DNA from 2 places in the Luteimonas sp. Soil_C_5 genome. Region 2 is predicted to be linked to the other one. Evidence: predicted binding sites of a transcription regulator. Region 2 holds the regulator's gene; the other holds the start of a gene.
The links. Region 2 encodes FliA, which starts transcription of late flagellar genes. Its sites were predicted from a motif close to TAAAGTTTNNCNNNCNNNGGCCGATAA; they were not measured.
Positions count from the first base shown of each region.

Region 1: the regulator FliA is predicted to act here: its motif matches at 9,848-9,874, upstream of AC3A5K_RS16355 (cyclic di-GMP phosphodiesterase).

Region 1 covers NZ_JBDGKA010000006.1:174,446-186,518, forward strand. Annotated here, with positions in the region: gene AC3A5K_RS16275 (hypothetical protein) at 1-292, shown strand, start outside; gene AC3A5K_RS16280 (hypothetical protein) at 408-719, shown strand; gene AC3A5K_RS16285 (DUF2513 domain-containing protein) at 800-1,177, shown strand; gene AC3A5K_RS16290 (hypothetical protein) at 1,257-2,141, shown strand; gene AC3A5K_RS16295 (DUF2971 domain-containing protein) at 2,213-3,070, shown strand; gene AC3A5K_RS16300 (hypothetical protein) at 3,159-3,560, shown strand; gene AC3A5K_RS16305 (hypothetical protein) at 4,047-4,253, shown strand; gene AC3A5K_RS16310 (hypothetical protein) at 4,353-4,694, shown strand; gene AC3A5K_RS16315 (hypothetical protein) at 5,078-5,398, shown strand; gene AC3A5K_RS16320 (hypothetical protein) at 5,501-5,707, shown strand; gene AC3A5K_RS16325 (hypothetical protein) at 6,025-6,261, shown strand; gene AC3A5K_RS16330 (VOC family protein) at 6,361-6,699, shown strand; gene AC3A5K_RS16335 (DUF2628 domain-containing protein) at 7,214-7,654, shown strand; gene AC3A5K_RS16340 (DUF998 domain-containing protein) at 7,725-8,396, shown strand; gene AC3A5K_RS16345 (demethoxyubiquinone hydroxylase family protein) at 8,459-9,052, shown strand; gene AC3A5K_RS16350 (hypothetical protein) at 9,339-9,638, shown strand; gene AC3A5K_RS16355 (cyclic di-GMP phosphodiesterase) at 9,992-11,236, shown strand; gene AC3A5K_RS16360 (efflux RND transporter permease subunit) at 11,242-12,073, opposite strand, start outside.
Region 2 covers NZ_JBDGKA010000001.1:580,636-592,708, forward strand. Annotated here, with positions in the region: gene AC3A5K_RS02900 (flagellar biosynthetic protein FliQ) at 105-374, shown strand; gene fliR (flagellar biosynthetic protein FliR) at 403-1,200, shown strand; gene flhB (flagellar biosynthesis protein FlhB) at 1,540-2,676, shown strand; gene flhA (flagellar biosynthesis protein FlhA) at 2,685-4,757, shown strand; gene flhF (flagellar biosynthesis GTPase FlhF) at 4,924-6,432, shown strand; gene AC3A5K_RS02925 (P-loop NTPase) at 6,419-7,276, shown strand; gene AC3A5K_RS02930 (RNA polymerase sigma factor FliA) at 7,273-8,028, shown strand; gene AC3A5K_RS02935 (chemotaxis response regulator CheY) at 8,086-8,478, shown strand; gene AC3A5K_RS02940 (protein phosphatase CheZ) at 8,475-9,077, shown strand; gene AC3A5K_RS02945 (chemotaxis protein CheA) at 9,267-11,210, shown strand; gene AC3A5K_RS02950 (flagellar motor protein) at 11,630-12,073, shown strand, end outside.

The sequences.
Region 1 (12,073 bases), on a different contig from region 2:
CTATCAGATAGCCGGGCATGCCGCTTGGCGGTTTGGAGAGATCCCGTACTGCAAGGCACTCGTCCAAGAGCTACCTCGTCTCATCAAGACCTTGCCGGATTGGGCTGGAGACTTTCTCGTCTCAATTGCCAATGGAAAAGACACGCCAGATGAGTCGACAATTCGTGTGTTCAATCATCTTCTTTCCGAGCTTGACGCTGCTACCAAACAGAAGATAGATGATTTTATTCGCCAGGAAGAAGCCAGCGGTTGGCTCCGCGGACGAGTAGGTGTTCTGGGCAGCAATGCCTAACAACTCATTCAAGCCGATTCCGCTTCGCGGCACGGCTTAATTCAGGCGTTAGGCCTTGCGCTCACTTATGCGGCTCACCCACCTTTTAACCACTTACCTATTGAGCGGAGTAGCAATGGCTGCACCTGGCGAAAACCTTGAACTCCTAAACGTTGGGGGCTACGCAGAGCTTGCCTCGCGACCAAATCCGCAGAACCTCACAATTGCCTTTATTCCCTCCTTAGCATCCAAATTGCTCGCCGAAGAGAAAAGAAAAGGTAGTGCCCTGACAGAGTCTGAGGTCTTGGCAGTAAGAGACAACTCAACGGTCACCGTCGTTCCCGGCGACAAGAACCGCCTCGAAGAGGTGCAGGGCTACAAGGATGTCGATCCCAACAGTTGCTGGGCAGAGTGGCAAGCCCTGCGTATCCAATTGGTAGGTCCCTAGGCAAGGCCTAACAACTCAATCAAGCCGAACTGGCTTCGCCAGTCGGCTTATCTCGGACGTTAGGCCCGAGGGGGAGAGTCGTGCGACGTGAGAATGAACTGCTAAGAGCGCTCATGCTCGATCTTGAAAGCGCTGACCGAGCGATCAGCTCGAACCATGCGGTGGACGGATACACCTCTGATCAAGTGAGCTACCACTTAGCACAGATTGTTGACTCCGGACTGGCGGTCGGAACTGTCAGATACTCCGTCGGGAACATAGACCCGACTGTTCCGGCTGCAGTGATGGTTACAAGACTTACCCCTTCAGGTCATGACTTCATTGAGAGTGTGAGGAGCGACACCGTCTGGCGTAGAGTTAAAGCGAAGTCAGCCGAGGTCGGTGGCGACATCTCGATCAGCCTTCTAAAAGAACTTGGCACCTCTATCACTAGACAACTGATCGGCTTAGGCTCCTGAAGTCCGGGCCTAACAATTCATTCAAGCCGAAGCCGCTTCTCGGGTCGGCTCAATTCGGGCGTTAGGGCGCTCGAAAACTATGTCGTCATCTCCATCAATCAACGAAATATTCGGGCACGGCGCCGAGAACTTCGCATCACTCGCCTCCCGAATAGAGTTGGAACTGAGCGCACGATCGGTCAAATACAAGTTCTTCCCGCCGGAAAACTTCGAGCAGCTCATCGTTCAGGATACCGGTCGAGCGCAACGCATTTACTGGCATGAGCTCGTGGGCCGGGCGCACTTCGCAGCCGCAAGCTCGATACTCCGCTCGGCTCAGTGGGTAAATGGTGTGCACGTCGCTCGCGAACAGAACCTATATCTGCCATTCTGCGCAAACTTGCGGTCTCTTATTGAATCTGCTGCAGACTCTTTATCTGGTGTGGCAGGCGCGGCCCCATTTCTTGCAGAGAACAGGGGTGCTGTTAATGACGCGCTAAACTTGAAGTCCAGTCAGATCATCACCAGCCGAGAGCTTGAAGACCAACTAATCCACTTCTCACACGGCCGTAAGCTGGCGAAAGATGAGGTTGCGCCACCTTCGCACTCGGCGAAGAGCGCGAGAGCTTACATAGGCCAGCTGGAGAAACTCGGACTCGCTCAAGCACACGCCATCTATGGCTCGCTATGTCAAGTTACTCATCCTGCCGCAGACAGCCTATCGCATTTCCTTTCAGAGACTGGAGATTCCGAGTTCGCGCTATGCCCGCACAACGATCGCGTTGCTATCACTACACTGATCCACAAACATGAGGCACTTCTTCACGCCTTACTTCGTTACGCATTCAACCAGCCAATCATTCTGTTGCGGGTACTTCTGCACATCGAGCTGCCGGAGTACCACAGCGCCGAAGTCTCTCGGCTCGATTTGTCGGATATGCCGGGGTGGCAAAAGTGCGCCAGACTCATGGGCGTCGCGCCCTAACAATTCATTCAAGCCGAACCCGCTTCGCGGGTCGGCTTAACTTAGGCGCTAGGGCGCTTTGGAAACTTCACATGCTTTTTGAAAGACAGTATAAACCTGCCGAGACCGAGATCCTGTATCACTACTGCTCTCCGGAAACCTTTCTGGCGATCTGCGCCAATAAGACGATACGCTTCTCCGACATCTTCTCAATGAACGATTTCATGGAGATGCACTGGGGCTATCACCGATGGGAACGCGCCGCCGGCAATTCACTTGAACGTCTCGGCAAAGAATTCCTGGATTCTATTGACCAAATCATTTCATCATCATCCCTCAGCATTCTTCCACTAGCCGCTTGCTTCTCCTTGAATGGCGACACACTAAGCCAATGGAGGGCGTATGCGGAAAACGGTTCTGGCTTCTTTGTAGGCTTCAAGGCTGATGCCCTGTGTCGTCTTGCAGCGAGGCCGTTGCGTGTGCTGTATGACGCAGAGCAGCAGGAGCGTGATATTGGACAATTTATTTCTGCCCTTAGTGAAGTTCACAAAGAAGAGCCCGAGAGTACTGATGACTTTTTCAGGGTATGCGCCACTTTCTCTTGCGATCTAGCTGCACTGAAAAACCCCTCTTTTGCTGAGGAGCAAGAGGTTAGATTGATTCACGCGGTTAATTTTGTTGAAAGTAATAGCTTCCTGAAGCTCGAGGACTCCGGGGGCACCTCCTTCGGTAATGATTTTGAGCCTCAGCCAATAAAATTTTCAATGCGCGGTTCAGTCCCTGTTCCTCATGTTGATCTGAGTTATGTCGATCCAAGCGGCAATCACCCAATTTCCGAGATAATCCTTGGACCAACAAATGATGCTCTACCTACAGCTATATCCGTGTTCTTGGAGACACTTGGACTTGGTAATATTGAAGTCAGAAAATCCCATGCCTCGTACAGATGAGTATTTTGCTATGCGCCCTAACAATTCATTCAAGCCGACGCCGCTTCGCGGCGCGGCTTAATTCGGGCGTTAGACCTGCATTCGGACTATGCGCGTAGCGTTCGCCATCTATGTCTCGCTGTTCTCTCTGCTGTACCTGTATGGCCTATTGTTGCGCCTTAGCAGCATCCAGGCTGATATAGCCGGCAAGGGTGCAAGAAAGACCTGGGGCGGCCTGCTCCTCGCCCTTTCTAGCGGGCTCATGTTTGTAGCGTGCTATGGGTACTTGGTTGAAAAGCCAATCCTGCACCAGTGGTTCTGGGCGGTGTTCTTCGCCGCAAGTGTTGGTAGCCTGCTCTGGTCGCGCAGATTCATATCCTCACTGCAGTCGGAGCACGGCACCAAAACCGGTCTCATTGCCTACTTGATCAACACGGCGCTTGTTTTTCCAATCGACTTGGTTGTGTTTCTCTATGCATTCTGCTCCCCCGAGGTCTGGCAGCAGGCCTAACAATTCATTCAATCCGATGCCGCTTCTCGGCACGGCTTAATTCAAGCGTTAGCTCTCATGATGATTAGTTTCATTCCGAAAGAAGAACAGATCGAAGCTGTGCTCAGCAATGCAATCTGGGCACTCAATAATCGGTACTTTGGCAACGGACCTTCTGAGCTAAAGAGACTTTGGACTGCGTCCGCCGATGAAATTATTCATGAAGCGCGATCACGTGGAATCGACACATTTGTTGAGGAAGAGCCCGGGGGAGAAGGAGTATTTCTTCTTAGGCGTGGTAATCGGTACGAAGTAAACTGGAAGGAACGAGCAGCAAACATACACACTGAGTACTTTGATCAACTTGAACCGGCATTCGAGAGATGGGTTTTGGCGCGCATCGGCGGATACGTTGACAACGTGGCATGAGCGCTAACAATTCATTCAATCCGACGCCGCTTCGCGGCGTGGCTTAATTTAGGCGTCAGGTCCCAAATTTCGAACCGCATGAATCCAGCACTCACAACAATCGTTCTCTTTCTGTCGGCCTCCCTACTTGCACTGGTCACCATTCTCGCGATTCGCTCTGGCCGCATTCTTTGGTATCCCGCATTTATTCAAGTCAACCGCTCGGAGCAACCCTGGCTGTTCTGGGCCGTCATCGTGGCTCAACTTGTTGCGGCGGCGGCTTTAACAGGTGTGGCTCTTTCATGAAGTTTCCAGCCACTACCGGAGTAAGCCTCATGCGGTTGGAGCCTAACAATTCATTCAAGCCGACGACGCTTCGTTACGCGGTTTATTCGGGCGTTGGCCATGAGTCCGATCTCTGAGTCACTTGAGAAGACAGCTGAGATCTTTCTCGCCGCTGTTTGCGATGCGCAGTGGGTGATCTGCAGTCCGCTGGACAGCTTTGGCATGTTCGGCTGGAAGATGGAGGCAGGCGCTTCGCCATATTCTGACGCCATGCAGGGCGATGAAAGATATGGTGCAGCGTATTTGAGGCACATGATTGGCCAACGCTTCTCCGTCGGGTTCGCGGTATTGCAGCAGCCTGGTCACGCACTCGTCCGCCTCAAGACAGGGGAAACCGGGGACGATGAGCCATCGTGGCCAATGGATACGGCGAGTGCACAAGTTGTCTATCAAGGCCTTTGAATGGCTGACAGGCCGCGGCCTCCGAACGCCTGCGGCGCCGGCAGAACGGGGGCGTTAGTTGCGATGGATCCTGCATACATCACCTGGATCGTGTTGATAGCTGGCGGAGCCATCGTGTCCGCGTTCGTGCGAACCAGGCACATCATTGTTGCCGGCGGAGCGTTGATGGGATGCTCGCTGGTCGGACTTGCGATGACTGGCCCCATGATCTTCGGAGTGGCCGCAATGGGAATACCCGTAGTGTTTGGGATGCTTGCGACGGGATCTGCAGTTGCGCAAGCTTTGAGAACGAAGGGCCGGAACGGTCGCAGCTAACAATTCATTCGAACCGATGCCGCTTCTTGCTTCGGCTCAGTTCGGGATTCGGGTTCTTGGGAAACCACATGCAGGCATTTGAAATCAAGAAGCTCTCCGTTGGAACGGTTTTCAAGCTCGTTGGCGTAGGACTGCTCTTTTCGTTCGTACCCTTCACCATCCTCATGGGCTGCATGGCAGCCTTGGGAATGGACACACTGTTCTGGAACAATCAGCCGCTGCACGGATGGGTGGCGATCGTGTCTGCGCCCTTCATCGGTTTGTTCCTGACGGCTGCCTTCACGTTGTTGATCGGCTCTGCAGCCACCTTCGGACTCTGGGTGTACTCGCTTCTTGGGTCCATCAGCATCGCTTACAAACCTGCCGATGCATCCGGCCAAGACCCCTGACGAGTCATTCGATCCGGCGCCGCTTCACGGCACAGCTTCACTCAGACATTCGAACGCAGGAGAGCCCTTATCGGGAACGACAAGGCACTATCAGGTCGCAGGATGATCCTGCTGTCCGCGATTTCGCTTTGCGCGGGTGTGATCGGCACCTTGATGGGCGGGATTCTGGGTGCGGTTCTCAAAACCTCGCCGGCCTGGGTCGGCCCTGCGATCCTGATGGGGTCAATCGCGCTCGTCTTGATCGGCGCTCTATTGCTGCCTATCGCGATCCGGGAGTACAGGGACGCAAACCGGGGGCCAGCAGCCTGACAGTTCGTTGAAGTCGATCTGGCTTCGCAACGCAGTCGGGGGATCCTGGCGTCAGGTTCCAGATGGATGCGCTCAAACACTTCCGGTTACGGAACTCGCTATGCCGGCACGGGGAGAAGCACTTCTGTGCGCCCACGATCCAGGGCAGATCCGCACGATGACGGACGCCGACATGGCCTTCGCCTCGTATCGGCGCTTTTACAGTGATGTCCGGCACCGGCACACGCCAGAAACTTGCGGCAGCAGGCCATTGATCCGTTCAATGGGCACCAAACGCGAATTCGTCGCGCGACTCAACTCGGACCCGAGATCACCCCATGAAGCCGGAAGATCTTGAATTTCTTCGAACCTACCGCAGGAGCGATTCCCGGGAATCGAAGGACGCGGACGGCGGTTCTTTCTTCGGTGAATTATTTGGTCATGCCATCATCTATGCAGTCGGCTTCGCACTGTTTCTGTTCTTGTCGCAACGCTGGTCATGGATGGTGTTCATGGCGCTCGGCGCTGTGCTGATGTTCGGGATCCCCGCCTACTTCCTTTTGCGTCGCCGATGACGTCACGCGCACATACCCGCAAGGCGGCTCAGCCATTTGATCAAGCCGAGCCGACTTTGGTGTATCCAATCAGGCGCCACACCAACCGATGAGTGATACATGCCCCTGACAGCGCTCCTGCACGCTCCGGATCTCGGCGCGACCCGTCAGTTCTATCAATCCGTGCTCGGCTTCGACGTGCGGGATACGGCGGAGGGCACGCTCACCGTCACGCAGTCGGGCGGCACCCTCATCTTCACGGCTAACCATCCCTGGGGAAGCTCGCCGGGCTTTTCCGGAACGCTCTACTTCACGGTGCCGAACGTGGATGACTACGTTGCGTTGGTCCAGGACAAGGCCGACGTGGTCTGGCCGCTCCAGGACATGCCTTATGGTTCGAGAGAATTCGGCATCCGCGACTGCAACGGCTACCACCTTGCCTTCCAGCAGCAGGTCTGATCAGGCCGGCATGTCGCCGTCTCAATGAAGGGGCCGCGCACACGCGGCGACTTCCGGTCGCCATGATGGGCCGCGCGCGATCACTTATTGGCGCCCCGCGAACGCCCACCCTTCGCGCGTCCGCTGCTCGGACACATCAGGCCTTTCATGCAGAGGGTTGCGCGGGCCGGCGCCGCGTCGTCGTTGCCCGCTGCTTGCGTGCCCGAGCGCCCTGACACAGCAGCGATGGGCCAACTCCGCTCCGATCTTTACGGGGCACGCGCCGCGCGGTACATAGTGCTGGCGTTGCCGGGATTGTCTGTCCGCGGCGCTTGGGGATGCTCCACCTTCTGCAATCCACGCGGTTGTCTTGACCGGGTGCGCTGTCGGCACCTGTTCGCCGGCCCCGCACTCGCCCTGTCGTCGTGAGCCGTGCCGGCTGTACGCCCGCGGACGCGAGCTTCCTGCGCGCGTCCGACGCTCCACGGCCATGCCGTCTTGCGGCCTGGCTTCACCCACATGGAAAGGAGTCTTTGTGAGCGATCCATACAATTCATACGGATCCAGCATTCCGCCCCTCGCTCCGCCCTCGCCCCGAATCCCGCCGAAGCCGACGGACGATCCGATCGCGCGACTGGATGTCTCGGAAACCTGGAAACGCAGGTTCAGGCTCATCGACAAGGCGGGCGGCCCGGATCTGCCGCGCTTCCGGGACCTTCCGTTCGGCGAGCGCTTTAGGCTGAACTCAAACTTCCTCGCTTTCATCTTCGGGCCGTTCTATTACGTTGCCAAAGGCTTGTGGCGCCAGGCTGTGCTGTTCCTGATCATGGCCATTGCGCTAGTCCTGCTCTTCGATGCCATCGGCCTCGGCAAGTTCTCGCGCGGCATCGGTTATGGCTTCGCGGCGCTGTACATGATCCGCGCAAACACCAGCTATTACCGGAAGGTCGTACTCGGCGACGCGCCATGGCTGTAAGGCTTCGACATGCGCTCAAGCGGATGCCGTCACCCGGCAGGACCTCGCTGAACTGCCAGGTGGTCTCGTGATGCGCGCAACGCGCCTCAACAGGGCGCAGCTCGCCCGCCTGCTGCTGGGCGCGAGCATCGCGTACGTGGCGGGCTTCTACTGCATTGGCGCGGCCCTGAAGCCCGGCTACTCGCAGCTGTCCAATTTCGTCAGCGAATACAACGCGACCGGAACTGCCTGGGCAGGCACGCTCACCTACGTGGGCTTCGTCGCGAGTACCGCGCTTCTGGCGGCGTTCCTGATCGCTGCAGCGCCCATCACACGGGTTTCGGGCACCAGTCGCCTAGGGTTCTGGCTTCTGTGGGCGCTTCCGTTCTCCTATTTTCTGGGGGCCATCGCGCCCTGCGATGCTGGCTGCCCGCTCGACGGCTCACCGAGTCAACGCTGGCACAACCTGCTTGCGGTGCTTGCGTACTTCGGCATGGGGATCGGGATCGCGCTCGTCTCGGTGGCCCCGGGTTTCAGGCCTTTCCGCATGCGGCGCGGCTTTCTGCTGCTGACCGGCGCCGCGTTTCCGGTGGTGTTCGTGGCCATGGTCCAGCCAGAGGTCGCACCCTGGCGCGGTCTGTTGCAGCGATCACTCGACGTTGCGATGGCCGTGTCCCTGGTGCTGATGGTGCGCACACTTGCGGACCCGCACCCGGTATCGCAGCCGGCGGAAGGGTCGGCCCGTGCGGACACTCGGTGCTAAACGCGTGTTGGACTTTTGGGCCCGTCCTTCAACGGCTCGATCAGGACGCGCACCGGCCACCCGTGTCCGCGGGTGACGGGACAAGGGAACACGATGGGCACGGCGCGATGAGCAGACAGACAGCAGCGCGGTCCGAGGTCGGCACGGACCTCGGCAGCCGCATTCTCAAGGTCAACCATGCAGGCGAACATGGCGCGGTCTGCATCTATACGGCGCAGATCCACATGGCCCGGATCACCGCGCCCGAGATGGTGCCCGCATTGCAGGCGTTCAGAGCGGACGAGCAGCGACACCGCGCACTCTTTGGCGATGAGTTGCGTCGTCGGGGCCGGCCGCGCTGCCGCAGCTACTGGCCGTGCGGTATCGGCGGCTATGTGCTGGGCATCGTCACCGGCGTGTGCGGCGCCCGCGCCATCGCGGCGACGACCGTGGCGGTCGAAAGCGTGGTGCTGCGCCACCTCGAACACCAGCTGGTCACGCTGCGCGATGTGGATCCGGCCGCCGTGATGGCGATCGCCGACATCGTCGCCGAAGAGCAGCAGCATCACGATGCATCGGCGGGCCACTTGGCGGAGACGGACGCCTGGTCGAGGCTGCTCAGGCCGGTCGTGTCCGCGTCGACCGAAGCGGTCATCTGGCTGGGCATGCGCCTGTAAGGCCGGCAGCACTCCGCGTTTCGGATCGAGCCGACGGCGCGCTCGCGCAGGCGACGTGCCAAGGCGCCCACGAAAGCGGCCATCAACCTTGTCGATGTCGGCGCCGGGCGCCTGTAATTCCAGTATTGCTCCCGGCATCTCGCGTACACGGATGCGCTGCCTCGACATCACGATGCGAGCCGCCTCGCAGGCGACCCACCATGCGCGATTGCATGCGCCGAGACGTCGAAGCACCATCGTCGTTGCATCCGCCGCCGGCGGTGCATTCCGGTCATCGAGGCGACACATGCACGACACCTACACGGCCGGCACTCCGATGGACCGCACGGACACGCTTTACCGCGTATACCTCGAGATTGGCGATCACGCGAGTTTCGGGCGTGGCGTCATCGAAACCTTCCTGAGCGCGCGACGCCACGACATTCCGGCGATGGCGTCGACGGCGCTGGTGATCGAAGACCGCCCGCATGGCCATGTGGTCACGGTGCCGGTGCAGCTGGTCCCGGAAATCGTGCGCGAACTCGGCCGACACAATGTGGCGGTCTACCAGGTCGTGCAGCTCGGCAAGGCAGACGCACCCGACTGACGGCGATACGGATCGGACTGCGGACTGCGTGCGTCCGATCCGGACACTGCGCATCGCCAGCAGGGCCCAGGCGCCGAAAGGCCTCACGCCGCAGTCCCACTGCCGCGGATACGCGCCTGTCGCAGGCAAGGCATGCTCGGCTGGCGGCACGATGCGCCTGTACATCACCTGCGATTGCATGCACCGTCTCCCAGCGCCCGTCAGGCGTCTCAAGTTGAGCGCGGCGGCGCCGATAGGGACGCGGGGTCCATCGTTCCAGTTGCCTATCGGCGCGCCTGTCTGCGGACGGCGTCCTGCCGGCATCGCGACGGCGCGGACGCCCAGAACGTCCCGCCCGCCGCTACCGACGCCCGATGCTCCGCACGATCCGTACCGACCAGCTTCGCCCGGGAATGTTCGTCCAGCGCCTGTCCGGCTCGTGGCTCGATCACCCGTTCTGGCGCAGCTCGTTCCTGGCTGATGCCGATGCGGTGGCGCGAATCGGTGCGAGCGGGGTCGAGACGCTGGTGATCGACATCAGTCAGGGGCTCGATGCCGCGCCCGAACCTCAAGCGCGCGCCGCATCGACTGCCACGTCGTCAACTGACAGCACGCCCGTCGATGACGCACCCGGGTCCCCCACGACGCCTGTGACCACACACGCGCCCCGCACCGTGCCCGAAGGCAGCTTCGAGGCCGAGGTCAAACAGGCGCGCACGCTGCTTGAGGAAGGCCGCGCCCTGGTCGAGGCGATGTTCGGCGAGGCGCGGCTGGGGCGCAGCGTGGACACCGGCCAAGCGACGCCACTGGTGGAGGCGGTCTGTGCCTCGGTGCTGCGCAATCCGCACGCGCTGATCAGCGTCGCGCGGCTGAAGACCGCCGACGATTACACCTATCTGCATTCGATGGCTGTGGCCGGGCTGATGGCGGCCCTCGCGCGCCAGCTGGGCCTGCCCGAGGACGAGGTGCACGCCGCGGCCAAGGGCGGGCTGCTGCACGACATGGGCAAGGCGATGTCGCCGCTGGCCGTGCTCAACAAGCCGGGCAGCCTGACCGAAGCCGAGTACGGCGCGATGCGCCGGCATCCGGAAGACGGGCACCGCCTGCTGGTCGACAGCGGCGTCGATGACCCGGCCGCGCTCGACATCGCCCTGCATCACCACGAGAAGATGGACGGCTCGGGCTATCCCGCGCGGCTGTCGGGCGAGCGCATCTCGCGCATGGCACGCATGGCGGCGGTCTGCGATGTCTATGACGCGATCACGTCCGATCGCCCGTACAAGCGCGGCTGGTGTCCGGCGGAATCGCTGCGGCGCATGGCGTCGTGGACCGGGCACTTCGATCCCGCGATCTTCCAGGCCTTCGTCAAGAGCCTGGGTATCTATCCGGTGGGCACGCTCGTGCGTTTGCAGTCGCAGCAGCTGGCCGTGGTGATCGAACAGGCGCCGGGTGCGCTGCTCAAGCCGCGGGTGCGGGTGTTCCACTGCCTGCGCCGGCGCGCGCGCGTGCTGATGCACGACGTCGACCTGGCCACAACCGGCGATGGCGATCGCATCCTGCAGCCCGAATCCCCGGCGGAATTCGGGCTGCGCGATCTCGAGAAACTCTGGCTGCCGTGAGCGCGTTACGGCGCGCGCGGCGGCTCGTCCTCGCGCACCTTGAACCACGCGGCGTAGAGCGCCGGCAGGAAGGTCAGCGTCAGCAGCGTGGCAACGGTGAGCCCGCCCATGATCGCGACCGCCATCGGCCCGAAGAACACGCTGCGCGACAGTGGAATCATCGCCAGGATCGCGGCCAGTGCGGTCAGCACGATCGGCCGGAAACGGCGCACGGTGGCGTCGATCACTGCATCCCAGCGCGCGTGTCCGGCCGCGATGTCCTGTTCGATCTGGTCCACCAGGATGATCGAGTTGCGCATGATCATGCCGGCCAGCGCGATCGTGCCGAGCATCGCGACGAAGCCGAACGGCACCCGGAACACCAGCAGGAACAGCGTCACGCCGATCATGCCCAGCGGCGCGGTCAGCAGCACCAGCGCGGTCCGCGAGAAGCTGCGCAGCTGCAGCATCAGCAGCGAGACGACGACGAACAGGAACAGCGGCAGGCCGGCCTTGATCGAATCCTGGCCCTTGCCGGAATCCTCGACGGTGCCGCCGGTCTCCAGGCGATAGCCCGGCGGCAGCGCGGCGCGGATCTCGTCGAGCGTCGGCAGGATCTGCGCGACGACTGTGGGCGGCGTCGTGTCGCCACGGATATCGGCGCGCACAGTGATCGTCGGCAGGCGATCGCGATGCCAGATGATGCCGTCCTCGAACGTCGATTCCAGTCGCGCCACCTGGCCCAGCGGCACGGACTGTCCGCTCGATGTCGGCACGGCGAGACTGGCCAGCATGTCGAGCTGGCCACGCTCGTCCTCGGGGCCGCGCATGACGATGCCGATCAGTTCGTTGCCTTCG
Region 2 (12,073 bases):
CTTCGCGGGAATGACGGCCTGAAAAAAATCGGCTACCTCGATCTTTCGCAAAGCCCGCTCTTCCGAATCACCAATCACGAATCCCCAATCCCGGCCCTCCCCCCATGTCCCCAGAAACCGCCCTCACCGAACTGCGCCGTGGCCTTGAAGTCGCGTTGTGGGTCGGTGGCCCGCTGCTGGTGACCGTGCTCGTGGTCGGTGTCGTCGTCGGCATCGTGCAGGCCGCGACCCAGATCAACGAGCCGACGATCGCCTTCGTCGCCAAGGCCGCCGCGCTGACCGCCGCGCTGTTCGCGCTGGGCGCGATGCTGCTGTCGTATCTGGTCGACTACACGACCACGCTGTTCCGCAGCATCCCGCACCTGATCGGCTGAGCATGCGCGCGCGTGGAGGCTACCGCTGATGGATGCCGCCACGCAGATGGCGCTCGACGGCCAGCAGGCCTTCGGCATGATCGGCACGCTGTTGTGGACCGCGCTGCGCGTCGGCGCGCTGCTGATGGCGATGCCGTTGATCGGCACGCGCGCCCTGCCTGCACGCATCCGGGTGATCGCCGCGCTCGCGCTGAGCCTGGCGCTGGCGCCGCTGCTGCCTGCGCCGCCGGCATGGACCGGTTTCGACGCCGCGACCGTGCTGTCGATCGCACGCGAACTCGCGGTCGGCGTGGCCATGGGCTTCATGCTGCGCCTGGTGTTCGAAGCCGGCGCGCTGGCGGGTGAACTGATCTCGCAGGGCTCCGGCCTGTCGTTCGCGCAGATGAGCGATCCGCTGCGCGGTGTGCAGTCCGGCGTCGTCGGCCAGTGGTTCTATCTCGCCTTCGGTCTGCTGTTCTTCGCCGCCAACGGGCACCTGGCGATGGTCGCGCTGCTGGTGCACAGCTACGAGGCGCTGCCGATCGGGACCGCGCTGCCCGATGTCGAAGCGACGCTCCGCATCGCGCCGGAATTCTTCTCCGTGGTGCTGCGCGGCGGCGTGACCCTGGCGCTGCCGGTGATGGTCGCGCTGCTGGCGGTGAACCTGGCGTTCGGCGTGCTGTCGCGCGCGGCGCCGGCGCTCAATCCCATCCAGCTCGGCCTGCCGATCTCGGTGCTGGTCGGCCTGTTCCTGATTGCGATGCTGGCCGGCGAACTCGGTCCGCCGGTGCAGCGTCTCTACGACGCCGCGTTCGACGCCGCCGGGCGCGTCCCGCTGGGGCGTTGAGCCCGCTGTTCGGCAGGTTCGGTGCCGGTGGGTGGGCGCTGCGCGACAAGCGTTCCGTCTGCACCGTTGCGTTTCGGCCTGAAATCCGTCGGAGCCAGGGCTGAGGCCCTGCGCCGCTTCTGCACGCGTGCGATCGCGCGCATAGACATTCTTGGCGCTCCCCTTTTCTTGCGCGTGAATCCGTGTGACTGCGCGAGAAGCGCAAGCGACTGACCGCCATCGCGCGCAAGCGCGCTCCACACCTGCTTCCACACCTGCCGCCATCGCGCGCCATCCCGCCGCATTCGCGCGGGCACGCAGCTTGCAGCAGCCCGGGCATCTCCCACCGGGCCCGCGGCAATGGCCGAGAACGAAGACGGTCAGGAAAAGACCGAAGAACCCAGTCAGAAACGGTTGCAGGACGCACGCGAGAAGGGCAACGTCCCCCGCTCGCGCGAACTGGCAACCGTGGCTGTGTTCGGCGCCGGTGTCGCATCGCTGCTGGCGATGGGCGGCGGCATCACCGCGCGCGCCAAGGACTGGATGCGCGGGGCGTTGACGCCCGATGTCGCACTGCTGGAATCGCCGCAGAAGATGTTCGGCCACACCGGTGAGCTGATGCTCGGCTTCCTGTGGATCCTGGCGCCGCTGATGGTGGCCACGTTGCTGGCCTGCTTTTTGGCGCCGGCGGTCATGGGCGGTTTCAACTTCTCCAGCAAGGGCCTGGTGCCCGACCTCAAGAAGCTCGATCCGCTGGCCGGCATGAAGCGCATCTACGGCCCCGAGGGTCTGGCCGAACTGCTGAAATCGCTGCTGCGCGTGCTGCTGGTCGGCGGCGCGGCCGCGCTGTTCCTGTGGCCGGCGATGCCGCGGCTGCGCGCGATGATCAACCAGCCGCTGGAGCAGGCCGCCGCCGGTGGCCTGAAGTTCGCGCTGTGGATGCTGATGGCGACGGCCGGCGCCCTGCTGCTGCTGGCCCTGCTGGACGCGCCCTACCAGAAGTGGAACTGGCGCCGGAAGCTGAAGATGACGCGCCAGGAAATGCGCGAGGAAATGAAGGAGAGCGAAGGCCGGCCCGAGGTCAAGGGCCGCATCCGCCAGCTGCAGCAGGAGATGTCGCAGCGCCGGATGATGGAGGACGTGCCGACCGCCGACGTGATCGTGGTCAATCCGACCCACTACGCGGTCGCGCTGAAGTACGACGGTGGCGCGATGCGCGCCCCGCGCGTGGTCGCCAAGGGCGTCGACGAACTGGCCCTGCGCATCCGCGAACTCGCCGCCCAGCACCGCATCACCCTGGTCGAAGCGCCGCCTTTGGCACGCGTCTTGTATCGGGAGGCGGACATCGGCCAGGAAATCCCCGTGAAGCTCTACGCTGCCGTCGCCCAGGTGCTGTCCTACGTCTACCAGCTGCGCAGCTGGCGGGCGGGCACGCCGCAGCCGCAGCTCGCCGATCTCGACATCGATGAAGGCGACACCACCGGAGGCCGCCGGTGAGTGCGGTGATGGCGGCGGGCCCGAAGCGGGTCTTCGACGCGCTGCGCAACGGCCTGGGAGCACCCCTGCTGGTGCTGGCCCTGCTGGCGATGGTGGTGGTGCCGCTGCCGCCGACGATCCTCGACATTCTTTTCAGCTTCAACATCGCGATCTCGCTGGTCGTGCTGCTCGCGGTGATCTACGTCCAGCGCCCGCTGGACTTCAGCATTTTCCCGATCGTGCTGCTGGTCACCACGATGCTGCGCCTGGCGCTCAACGTGGCATCCACGCGCGTGATCCTGCTGCACGGCCAGGACGGCCCGGGCGCAGCCGGCAAGGTCATCGAATCTTTCGGCGAGTTCGTCGTCGGCGGCAACTTCGCGGTCGGCATCGTCGCCTTCGCCATCCTGACCATCATCAACTTCGTGGTGATCACCAAGGGTGCGGGCCGCGTGTCGGAAGTGACCGCGCGCTTCATCCTCGATGCCATGCCCGGCAAGCAGATGGCGATCGACGCCGATCTCAACGCCGGCATGCTCACCCGCGACGAGGCCAAGGTCCGTCGCGAGGAAGTCCGCCAGGAAGCCGACTTCTATGGCGCGATGGACGGCGCCAGCAAGTTCATCCGCGGCGACGCGATCGCCGGCATCCTGATCCTGTTCGTCACCATCTTCGGCGGCTTGGCGATCGGCGTGCTGCAGCACGGCATGCCGATGGGCGAAGCGGCCGCGACCTACACCCTGCTGTCGATCGGCGACGGCCTGGTCTCCCAGCTGCCGGCGCTGCTGGTTTCATCGGCGGTCGCGCTGCTGGTCACCCGCGCCTCGCGCAACCAGGACATGGGCGGCGCCGTCACCGGCCAGGTGTTCGGCCAGCACAAGGCGCTGACCATCGCCGCCAGCATCCTGCTGGTCGTCGGTCTGGTGCCGGGCATGCCGAACTTCGCGTTTCTCAGCCTGGCGGCGATCGTCGGTTACGCCGCCTGGGTGATGCGCAAGCGCAGCCTCGAAGCCGAACGCGTCGCAGCCGATCCCGAGGCCGGCGCGCTGCCCGCGCCGGAACAGGCCGCGAATGCCGAACTCGGCTGGGACGATCTCCGCCCGGTCGATCCGCTGGGGCTGGAAGTCGGCTACCGGCTGATCCCGCTGGTCGACAAGGCCCAGGGCGGCGAACTGATGGCGCGCATCAAGGCCGTGCGCCGCAAGCTCACCCAGGACGTCGGCTTCCTCATTCCGCCGGTGCACATCCGCGACAACCTCGAGCTGTCGCCCACCGCCTACCGCCTGCTGGTGCACGGCGTGCCGGTGGCGACCGCCGAAGTCCATCCCGACCGCCTGCTGGCGCTCGATCCAGGTGGCGCCTTGCATCCGATCGAGGGCATCCCCGGCAAGGACCCGGCGTTCGGACTCGACGCGCTGTGGATCCTGCCGCTGCACCGCGCCCAGGCCGAGGCCGCCGGCTACACCGTGGTCGATCCAGCCACCGTCGTCGCCACGCATCTCTCGCACCTGGTGCGCGAACAGGCGCCCGAACTGCTGGGCCACGAGGAAGTGCAGCAGCTGCTGGCCACCCTCGCCCGCAGCGCACCCAAGCTGTCCGAAGACCTCACCCCGAAGGCGCTGCCGCTGGCGGTCGTGGTGCGCGTGCTGCAGAACCTGCTGGTCGAGCGCATTCCGGTGCGTCAGCTGCGCCGCATCGCCGAGGCGCTGGTCGAGCACGCCGCGCACACCCAGGACCCGGCCCAGCTGACCGCCGCCGTGCGCACCGCGCTCGGCCGTTTCATCGTCCAGGAAATCGCCGGCCCCTCGGCCGAATTGCCGGTCTACACGCTGGCGCCGAATCTGGAACGCGTCTTGCAGGATTCCGCGCAGGGCGCCGGTGCGGCACTGGAACCGGGCCTGGCCGAACGCCTGCAGCAGAGTCTCGCCGACTGTGCCAGCCAGCAGGAAGCCAGGAACGAACCGGCGGTGGTGCTGGTGCCCGGACAGGTCCGCGCCGCGCTGGCGCGTCTGGTCCGGCACAGCGTGCCGGGGCTGTCGGTCCTGTCCTACACCGAAGTGCCGGAAGACAAGCGCCTGAAGTTGCTGGGCACGATCAATTGAAAGCCGGGATGCGGGATTGGGGAGTGGGGATTCGTGAGAGCGGATCCCGCCAACGCGGAGAGAGTGCGATGCAAGCGATGAGACCCAGACAGACCACACGCGCAACACCCCCGACACCGATGCCTGCTGTTTCCAATCCCCATTCCCCAATTCCGAATCCCTGCTCATGAAAATCCGCCGCTTCGTCGCCGCCGACATGCGCAGTGCCCTGCAGCTGGTGCGCCAGGCGCATGGTCCCGATGCCGTGATCCTGTCCAACCGTCGCATCGACGAGGGCGTGGAGATCGTCGCTGCCAGCAATTACGACGAGGGCTACGTGCAGCGCGCCATCGAGGACGCGCAGCGCGAGACGCCTGTGGCCTCGGCCGCGATGCCGGCGGCCGCCGGTCCGATGGAAACTGGTCTGGCGCCGTCCGAGCGCTGGCTGCGTGAGCTCGCGCCGCAGGCCGATGCCGCCGCCCAGACCGAACCCGCACCTGCGCGTGCTGCAGCGCCTGCGCGGACTGCAGCCCCCGATGCCGCGGTCGCCGCGCTGGCCGCCCGTGCCCGTGCGTCGTCCGAGCCGGCGACCTTCGACATCGATGGCCCGACCTTCGCCCAGTTGCTGGCCGCCGGCCATCGCGACGACACGCCGCAGGTCGAAAAAGTCGCGGTCGCCCCGCCGGTGCGCGACGAGATTCCGTCGCCGCCGGTGCCTGCGCCGGTCGCGCCCGTCGTTCTGGCCGCCGTGCCGACCCCGCAGGCGCCTGCCAGCGACGGAGAACTGGCGCAGATGCGCGACGAGCTGTCGCAGATGCGATCGATGATCGAGCGCGAGATGGCGCGCCTCACCGACGAGCGCCTGCGCGGTTCGCCGGCGCGCGCCCAGGCGATGGAACTGATGGAGGACTACGGCTTCGATGCAGGCATCACCCGCGACACCGTGCTGCAGATCCCCGCCGACACCCCGGATGCCCGCGTCCGCGGCCTGATGCTGGCGCTGCTGTCCAAGCGCCTGCCGATCTGCCCGATCGACCCGCTGGCCGAAGCCGGCGTGATCGCCCTCGTCGGTCCCACCGGCGCCGGCAAGACCACCACCATCGCCAAGCTGGCCGCGCTGTACGCCGCCCAGCACCAGCCGCGCGACGTTGCCCTGATCACCACCGACACCTCGCGCGTCGGCGGCCGCGAACAGCTGCACAGCTACGGCCGCCAGCTCGGCATCGCCGTGCACGAGGCCGACAGCGAGACCGGCCTGATCCAGCTGCTGCAGAAGCTGCAGGACTACCGCCTGGTGCTGGTCGACACCGCCGGCCTAAGCCAGCGCGACCGCGCCCTCGCCGGCCAGCTCAACTGGCTGCGTGCCGCGCGCCAGGTGCGCACCTTGCTGGTGCTGCCGGCCAACACCCATTTCGCGGACCTGGACGAAGTGGTGCGCCGGTTCGAGAACGCCCGCCCGCAGGGCGTGGTGCTGACCAAGCTGGACGAAACCGGCCGCCTGGGCAGCGCCCTGTCGGTGGCGGTCGACCACCAGCTGCCGCTGACCTGGGTGACCGACGGCCAGCGCATTCCCGAAGACCTGCACCGGGCCAATGCCGCCCATCTGGTGCTCCGCCTTGAAGATCTCCGCCGCGATGCCGATAAGCCGATTGTCCCGGAGCACGCATTCCGGAATCACGACCATGCCGTCGCCTGAGCGCCTGCCGATGTCCGCCACCCCATTCCAGCCTGTCCGCACCCTCGCCGTCACCGGTGGCAAGGGCGGCGTGGGCAAGACCAACGTCTCGGCCAACCTGTCGGTCGCGCTGTCGGGCATGGGCCAGCGCACGCTGCTGCTGGACGCCGACCTGGGCCTGGCCAATGTGGACGTGCTGCTGGGCCTGTCGCCGCAGCGCACGCTGGCCGACCTGGTCGCCGGCCGCTGCTCGCTCGACGAAGTGATCATCGAAGGACCCGGCGGCGTGCTGGTGGTCCCGGCGGCGTCCGGCCGCCGGCACATGGCCGAACTGCGTCCGGCCGAACATGCCGGTCTGGTCAACGTCTTCAACGACCTGCAGCGTGAGCTCGACCTGCTGGTCGTCGATACCGCCGCCGGCATCACCGATTCGGTGCTGACCTTCTGCCAGGCCGCACAGGACGCGATCGTCGTGGTCTGCGACGAACCCGCCTCGATCACCGACGCCTACGCACTGATCAAGGTGCTGGCGCGCGAGCGCGGCGTGGACCGCGTGCAGGTGGTGGCCAACATGGTCCGCAGCCCGCAGGAAGGCCGCAATCTGCACGAGAAGCTTTCGCGCGTGTGCGAGCGCTTCATCGGCGACGTGTCGCTGAACTACCTCGGCGCGGTGCCGCAGTGCGACTGGCTGCGCATGGCCGTGCAGCGCCAGCAGGCCGTGGTGCTGGCCTATCCCGGCAGTCCGTCCGCGCGTGCGCTGATCGAGATCGCCCGTCGCATCTCGCGCTGGCAGGCGCCGACCGCGCCGCGCGGCCACGTCGAGTTCTTCGTCGAGCGCATGCTGCGCCAGGGAGCGACCGCATGAACCTCGCCGCTCGCCAGTACCAGGCGGTGCAACGCACGGCCACGGTCGATCCGCTGGTCCAGCACGCCGAACTGGTCCGCCGCATCGCCCATCACCTGGCCGCGCGACTGCCGGCCAGCGTCGAGATCGACGATCTGGTGCAGGCCGGCATGATCGGCCTGTTCGAGGCCTCGCGCAGCTACGACGCCGAACAGGGCGCGTCGTTCGAGACCTATGCCTCGATCCGCATCCGCGGCTCGATGATCGACGAGATCCGCCGTGGCGACTGGGTGCCGCGCTCCGTGCACCGGCGCGCCCGCGAAGCCGCTGCCGCGATCCGCGAGATCGAACAGAGCACCGGCCGCGCCGCCAGCGCGCACGAGGTCGCAGCGAAACTCGACCTGCCGCTGGGCGAATACCAGCGCCTGCTGGAAGACGCCGCGCGCGGCCAGGTGCTGAGTCTGGATTCGCACATCGAAGACCACGGCGAGGTCGAGCCGGTCAACCGTCGCGGCGGCCCGACGCCGCAGGAAGCGCTGGTGCGCGGCGAGTTCGGTCGCGAGCTGATGGGCGCGATCGGCCACCTGCCCGAGCGCGAGCAGCTGGTGCTGTCGCTGTACTACGAGCAGGAACTGAATCTGAAGGAGATCGGCGCGGTGCTCGGCGTCAGCGAATCGCGCGTCTGCCAGATCCATGGCCAGGCCGTGGTCCGCCTGCGCGGCCGCCTCACCGCTTTCGAACTTGCGGACACCGGCTTCGGTGCCGACGACTGACCTCCGGGGCCCGTGCCCCACCCCGTATCGCAGCACGCTTTTTTCGAGGAACACGTTTTGAACAAGAACATCCGCATCCTGATCGTCGACGATTTCTCGACGATGCGCCGGATCGTCAAGAACCTGCTGTCCGATCTGGGCTTCAACAACACGGTCGAGGCGGAAGACGGCCACAGTGCGCTGGCCGTGCTGCGCCAGGATGCGGTGGAGCTGGTGGTGACCGACTGGAACATGCCCGGCATGACCGGCATCGAGCTGCTGCGCGAGATCCGCGCCGATCCCAGGTTCCGCGCGTTGCCGGTGCTGATGGTGACCGCCGAAGCCAAGCGCGAGCAGATCATCGAGGCCGCGCAGAACGGCGTGAACGGCTACATCATCAAGCCGTTCACCGCGCAGACCCTGGAAGAGAAGCTCGGCAAGATCTTCGAGCGCCTGGGGACCGCGGCATGACGACGCCCGACATCGAACGCACCCGTCTGGCCAACCTGCTGCACGACGCGCTGGAAGCGCTGGAGCGCGGCGACGAGGACGGCTGGCGCCGGCAGGTCGACGCGCTGGCCAATGCGCGCGCGCGCACCCTGGTCACCGGCCTCGGCCGGCTCGCCCGCGAACTGTCGCAGGCGCTGGACACCCTGCCGCCCACGCCCGCCGAAGGCAGCGGTCTGGATGATGCCTGCGCGCGTCTGGACCACGTGGTCGAGATGACCGAACAGGCCACACACCGCACGCTGGACCTGATCGACGAAAGCCGCGCGCTCGTCGCCCGGCTCAAGGAAGGTCCGCTCGACGAGACCCAGATCGCCACCGTCGAATCGCTGCGCGAGAACCTGCGCGAGATGGCGCTGGCGCAGAGCCACCAGGACCTCGGCGGCCAGATCATCCGCCGCGTCGCCGGCATCGTCCGCGGCGTGCACGAGGGCTTCGGTGCCCTCGGTCTGCCGCCGAAGGAAGACAACCAGCGCGGCAACGGACCGTCGGTTTCCGGCCTCGACCGCAACACGGTCGGCCAGAGCGACGCGGACGATCTGCTGTCGCATCTGGGGCTCTGAAGATCTCACCACGCGGTTGGAACAGACCGCGCCGCGTCCCCTCGCGCGCGCGGCAGGAACGGGAATGCTGATGTCGAAACACGAACGCCTGATCACGCCGCTGCGCGCGCACGCCTGTGCTGCCGGACGGGCGGACGTGTGCACCGGCGGCGCTGCGATCGCCCGGTCCACCGGCGCGGGTCGACGCTGATGCAGTCGCCCGACATCGTTGCCGACTTCGTCCTCGAAGCCCGCGAACTGCTCGACGACCTCGGCGGCCAGCTGGTCGGTCTGGAACAGACGCCCGACGACCGCGAGCGTCTCAACGCGGTCTTCCGCGCATTCCACACGCTCAAGGGCGGCGCCGGCTTCCTCGGCGCGACGCCGCTGGTCGAGCTGTGCCACGCGGCCGAGGAAACCCTGGGCATGGTGCGTGCCGGCCAGACCGCGCTGCTGCCGCGCCATTTCGACGCCGCGCAGCAGTCGCTGGACTGGCTGCAGGCGATGGTCGACGCGATCGAGACCGACGACACCGTGCCGAGCGCGCCGGCCGAACTGATCGCGGGCTTCGCGCCTGCCGATGCGCCTGCAGCGGCGCCGGTGCGTGCAGCCGCGCCCGTGGTCGCTGCTGCCGGCGACGACATGATTTCCGACGACGAATTCGAAGCCCTGCTCGACCAGTTGCATGGTGACGGGGTGCCGGGCACGCAGGCGACTGCCGCGCCGGCGATGATCGACGACGACGAGTTCGAGGCCCTGCTCGACCAGCTGCATGGTGGCGCCGCGCCCGGCGTGGCCGCGCCTGCAGGGAACGCGGCCAAGCCCGTCGCCGACATGATCGACGACGACGAATTCGAAGCCCTGCTCGACCAGTTGCACGGCGGCGCCGCGCCGGGCACGCAGACACCTGCGCCGGCTGCAGCGGCACCCGCGCCGGCGGCCATTCCGCGACCGGCGCCGCGCACCGCACCGCCCGCCGCAGCGCCGAAGACATCCGCCGCGCCGTCCGAACGCGAACAGACCGTGCGCGTCGACACCAAGCGGCTCGACGTCATCGTCGACCTGGTCGGCGAACTCGTGCTGGCGCGCAACCGGCTGAAGACCCTGCGCGCACGGCTGCGCGACGAGGATCTCGACCGCGCGGTCACCACGCTCGACAACGCCACCGCGCGTCTGCAGGGCGCCGTCATGCGCACGCGCATGCAGCCGGTCGGCAAGGTGTTCTCGCGCTTTCCCAAGCTCGCCCGCGACGTCGCCCGCGCGCTCGACAAGGAAGTGGATCTCGACCTCGTCGGCGCGGAGACCGAACTCGACCGCAACCTCGTCGAGGCACTGGCCGATCCGCTGATTCATCTGGTGCGCAATGCGATCGACCACGGCATCGAGATGCCCGCCTTACGAGAGGCGACCGGCAAGCCACGTGCCGGCCGCGTGCGCCTGATCGCGCAGCAGCAGGGCGATTACGTCGGCATCGAGATCCACGACGACGGCGCCGGCATCGATCCCGAACGGCTGCGCGCCAAGGCCCGCGACAAGGGCCTGATCGACGCCGAATCCGCCGCGCGCCTCAACGCCGAGGAATGTCTCAACCTGATCTTCCTCGCCGGCTTCTCCACCCGCGACGAGGTCAGCGACATCTCCGGCCGTGGCGTGGGCATGGACGTCGTGCAGTCGCGCATCCGCGAACTCGGTGGCCAGATCCAGGTGCAGTCGGAACTGGGACGCGGCAGCCGCTTCTCGCTGCGCGTGCCGCTGACGCTCGCCATCCTGCCGACGCTGCTGGTCCACGCCGCCGACGACTGCTACGCGCTGCCACTGGCGCGCGTGCAGGAAGTGCTGCACGCACCTGCGCGCACGGTGAACTGGTTCGACGGCCGCGCCGCACTCGACCGCCGGTCGCACACGCTGTCGTTGCTCGACCTGCGCCACTGGCTGGGCCAGCCGGCGCAGGACACGACCCTGCTGACCATCGTCGTCCTGCAGCGCGGCGACAGCCGCTTCGGCCTGGTCGTCGACGAAGTCCGCGGCCGCGAGGAAGTCGTCATCAAACCGCTGCCGCGTGCGCTGCGCGGCCTGCCCGGTTATGCGGGCGCGACGCTGATCGGCGACGGCAGGCTGGCGCTGATTCTCGATGTGGATGCGTTGAAGCGGTGATGGGGGGGGTGATTCGTCATTCGTCATTCGTGATTGGTGATGACCGGACATGCGTCCGTTGAAAGCGGTGATTCGGAACAGCCGCTGCTTCCTCATTGCCCCGGCTTCAGGGAAGCGGACGGCTGGTCTGGCAGACCTCGCCAGATCCCGGATCCGTCATCCACCGTCATCCCCGCGCAGGCGGGGATCCAGGGACGTTGGCGCCAAGAGGATTGACGTCCATGGATGACCAGCCGTTCGGCTGTTAAAAGCCCCGCCTGCGCGGGAATGACGGGTCCATCCCACGATTCTGAAAGCTCGCAACGCCCGGGAACGGCACGGCTGCTGCTCTTTCGAATCACCAATCACGAATCCCGAATCACCAATCCCCAATCCCCGCCCTTCCTCAAGTCCCCTCCCCCCCCGCCGATACCAACGTCATGGATATTTTCAGCGTCGCCGGAATCGTGCTTGCCGTGGTCGCCCTGTTGGGCGGCAGCGTGCTCAAGGGCGCCGGTCTCGGTGCCCTGTGGTCGCCGGCCGCCTTCCTGATCGTCATGGTCGGCACGGTCGCCTCGATCCTGCTGCACACGCCGGCGCCGGTGTTCAAGCATGCGATGCACATCGCCGGCTGGGTGATCAAGCCGCCGGTCTCCGACCGCGCCGCGCTGATCGCGCAGCTGCTGGAGTGGAGCAACGTATCGCGCAAGCAGGGGCTGCTGGGACTGGAAAGCCACGTCGAGGCGCAGACCGATCCGTTCCTGAAGAAGGGCCTGCAGATGCTGGTCGACGGCGTCGAGCCCGAGGCGATCCGGCACATGCTGGAAATCGACCTGCAGGGCGAGGAACACAATGATCTGGCCGCCGCCAAGGTGTTCGAGGGC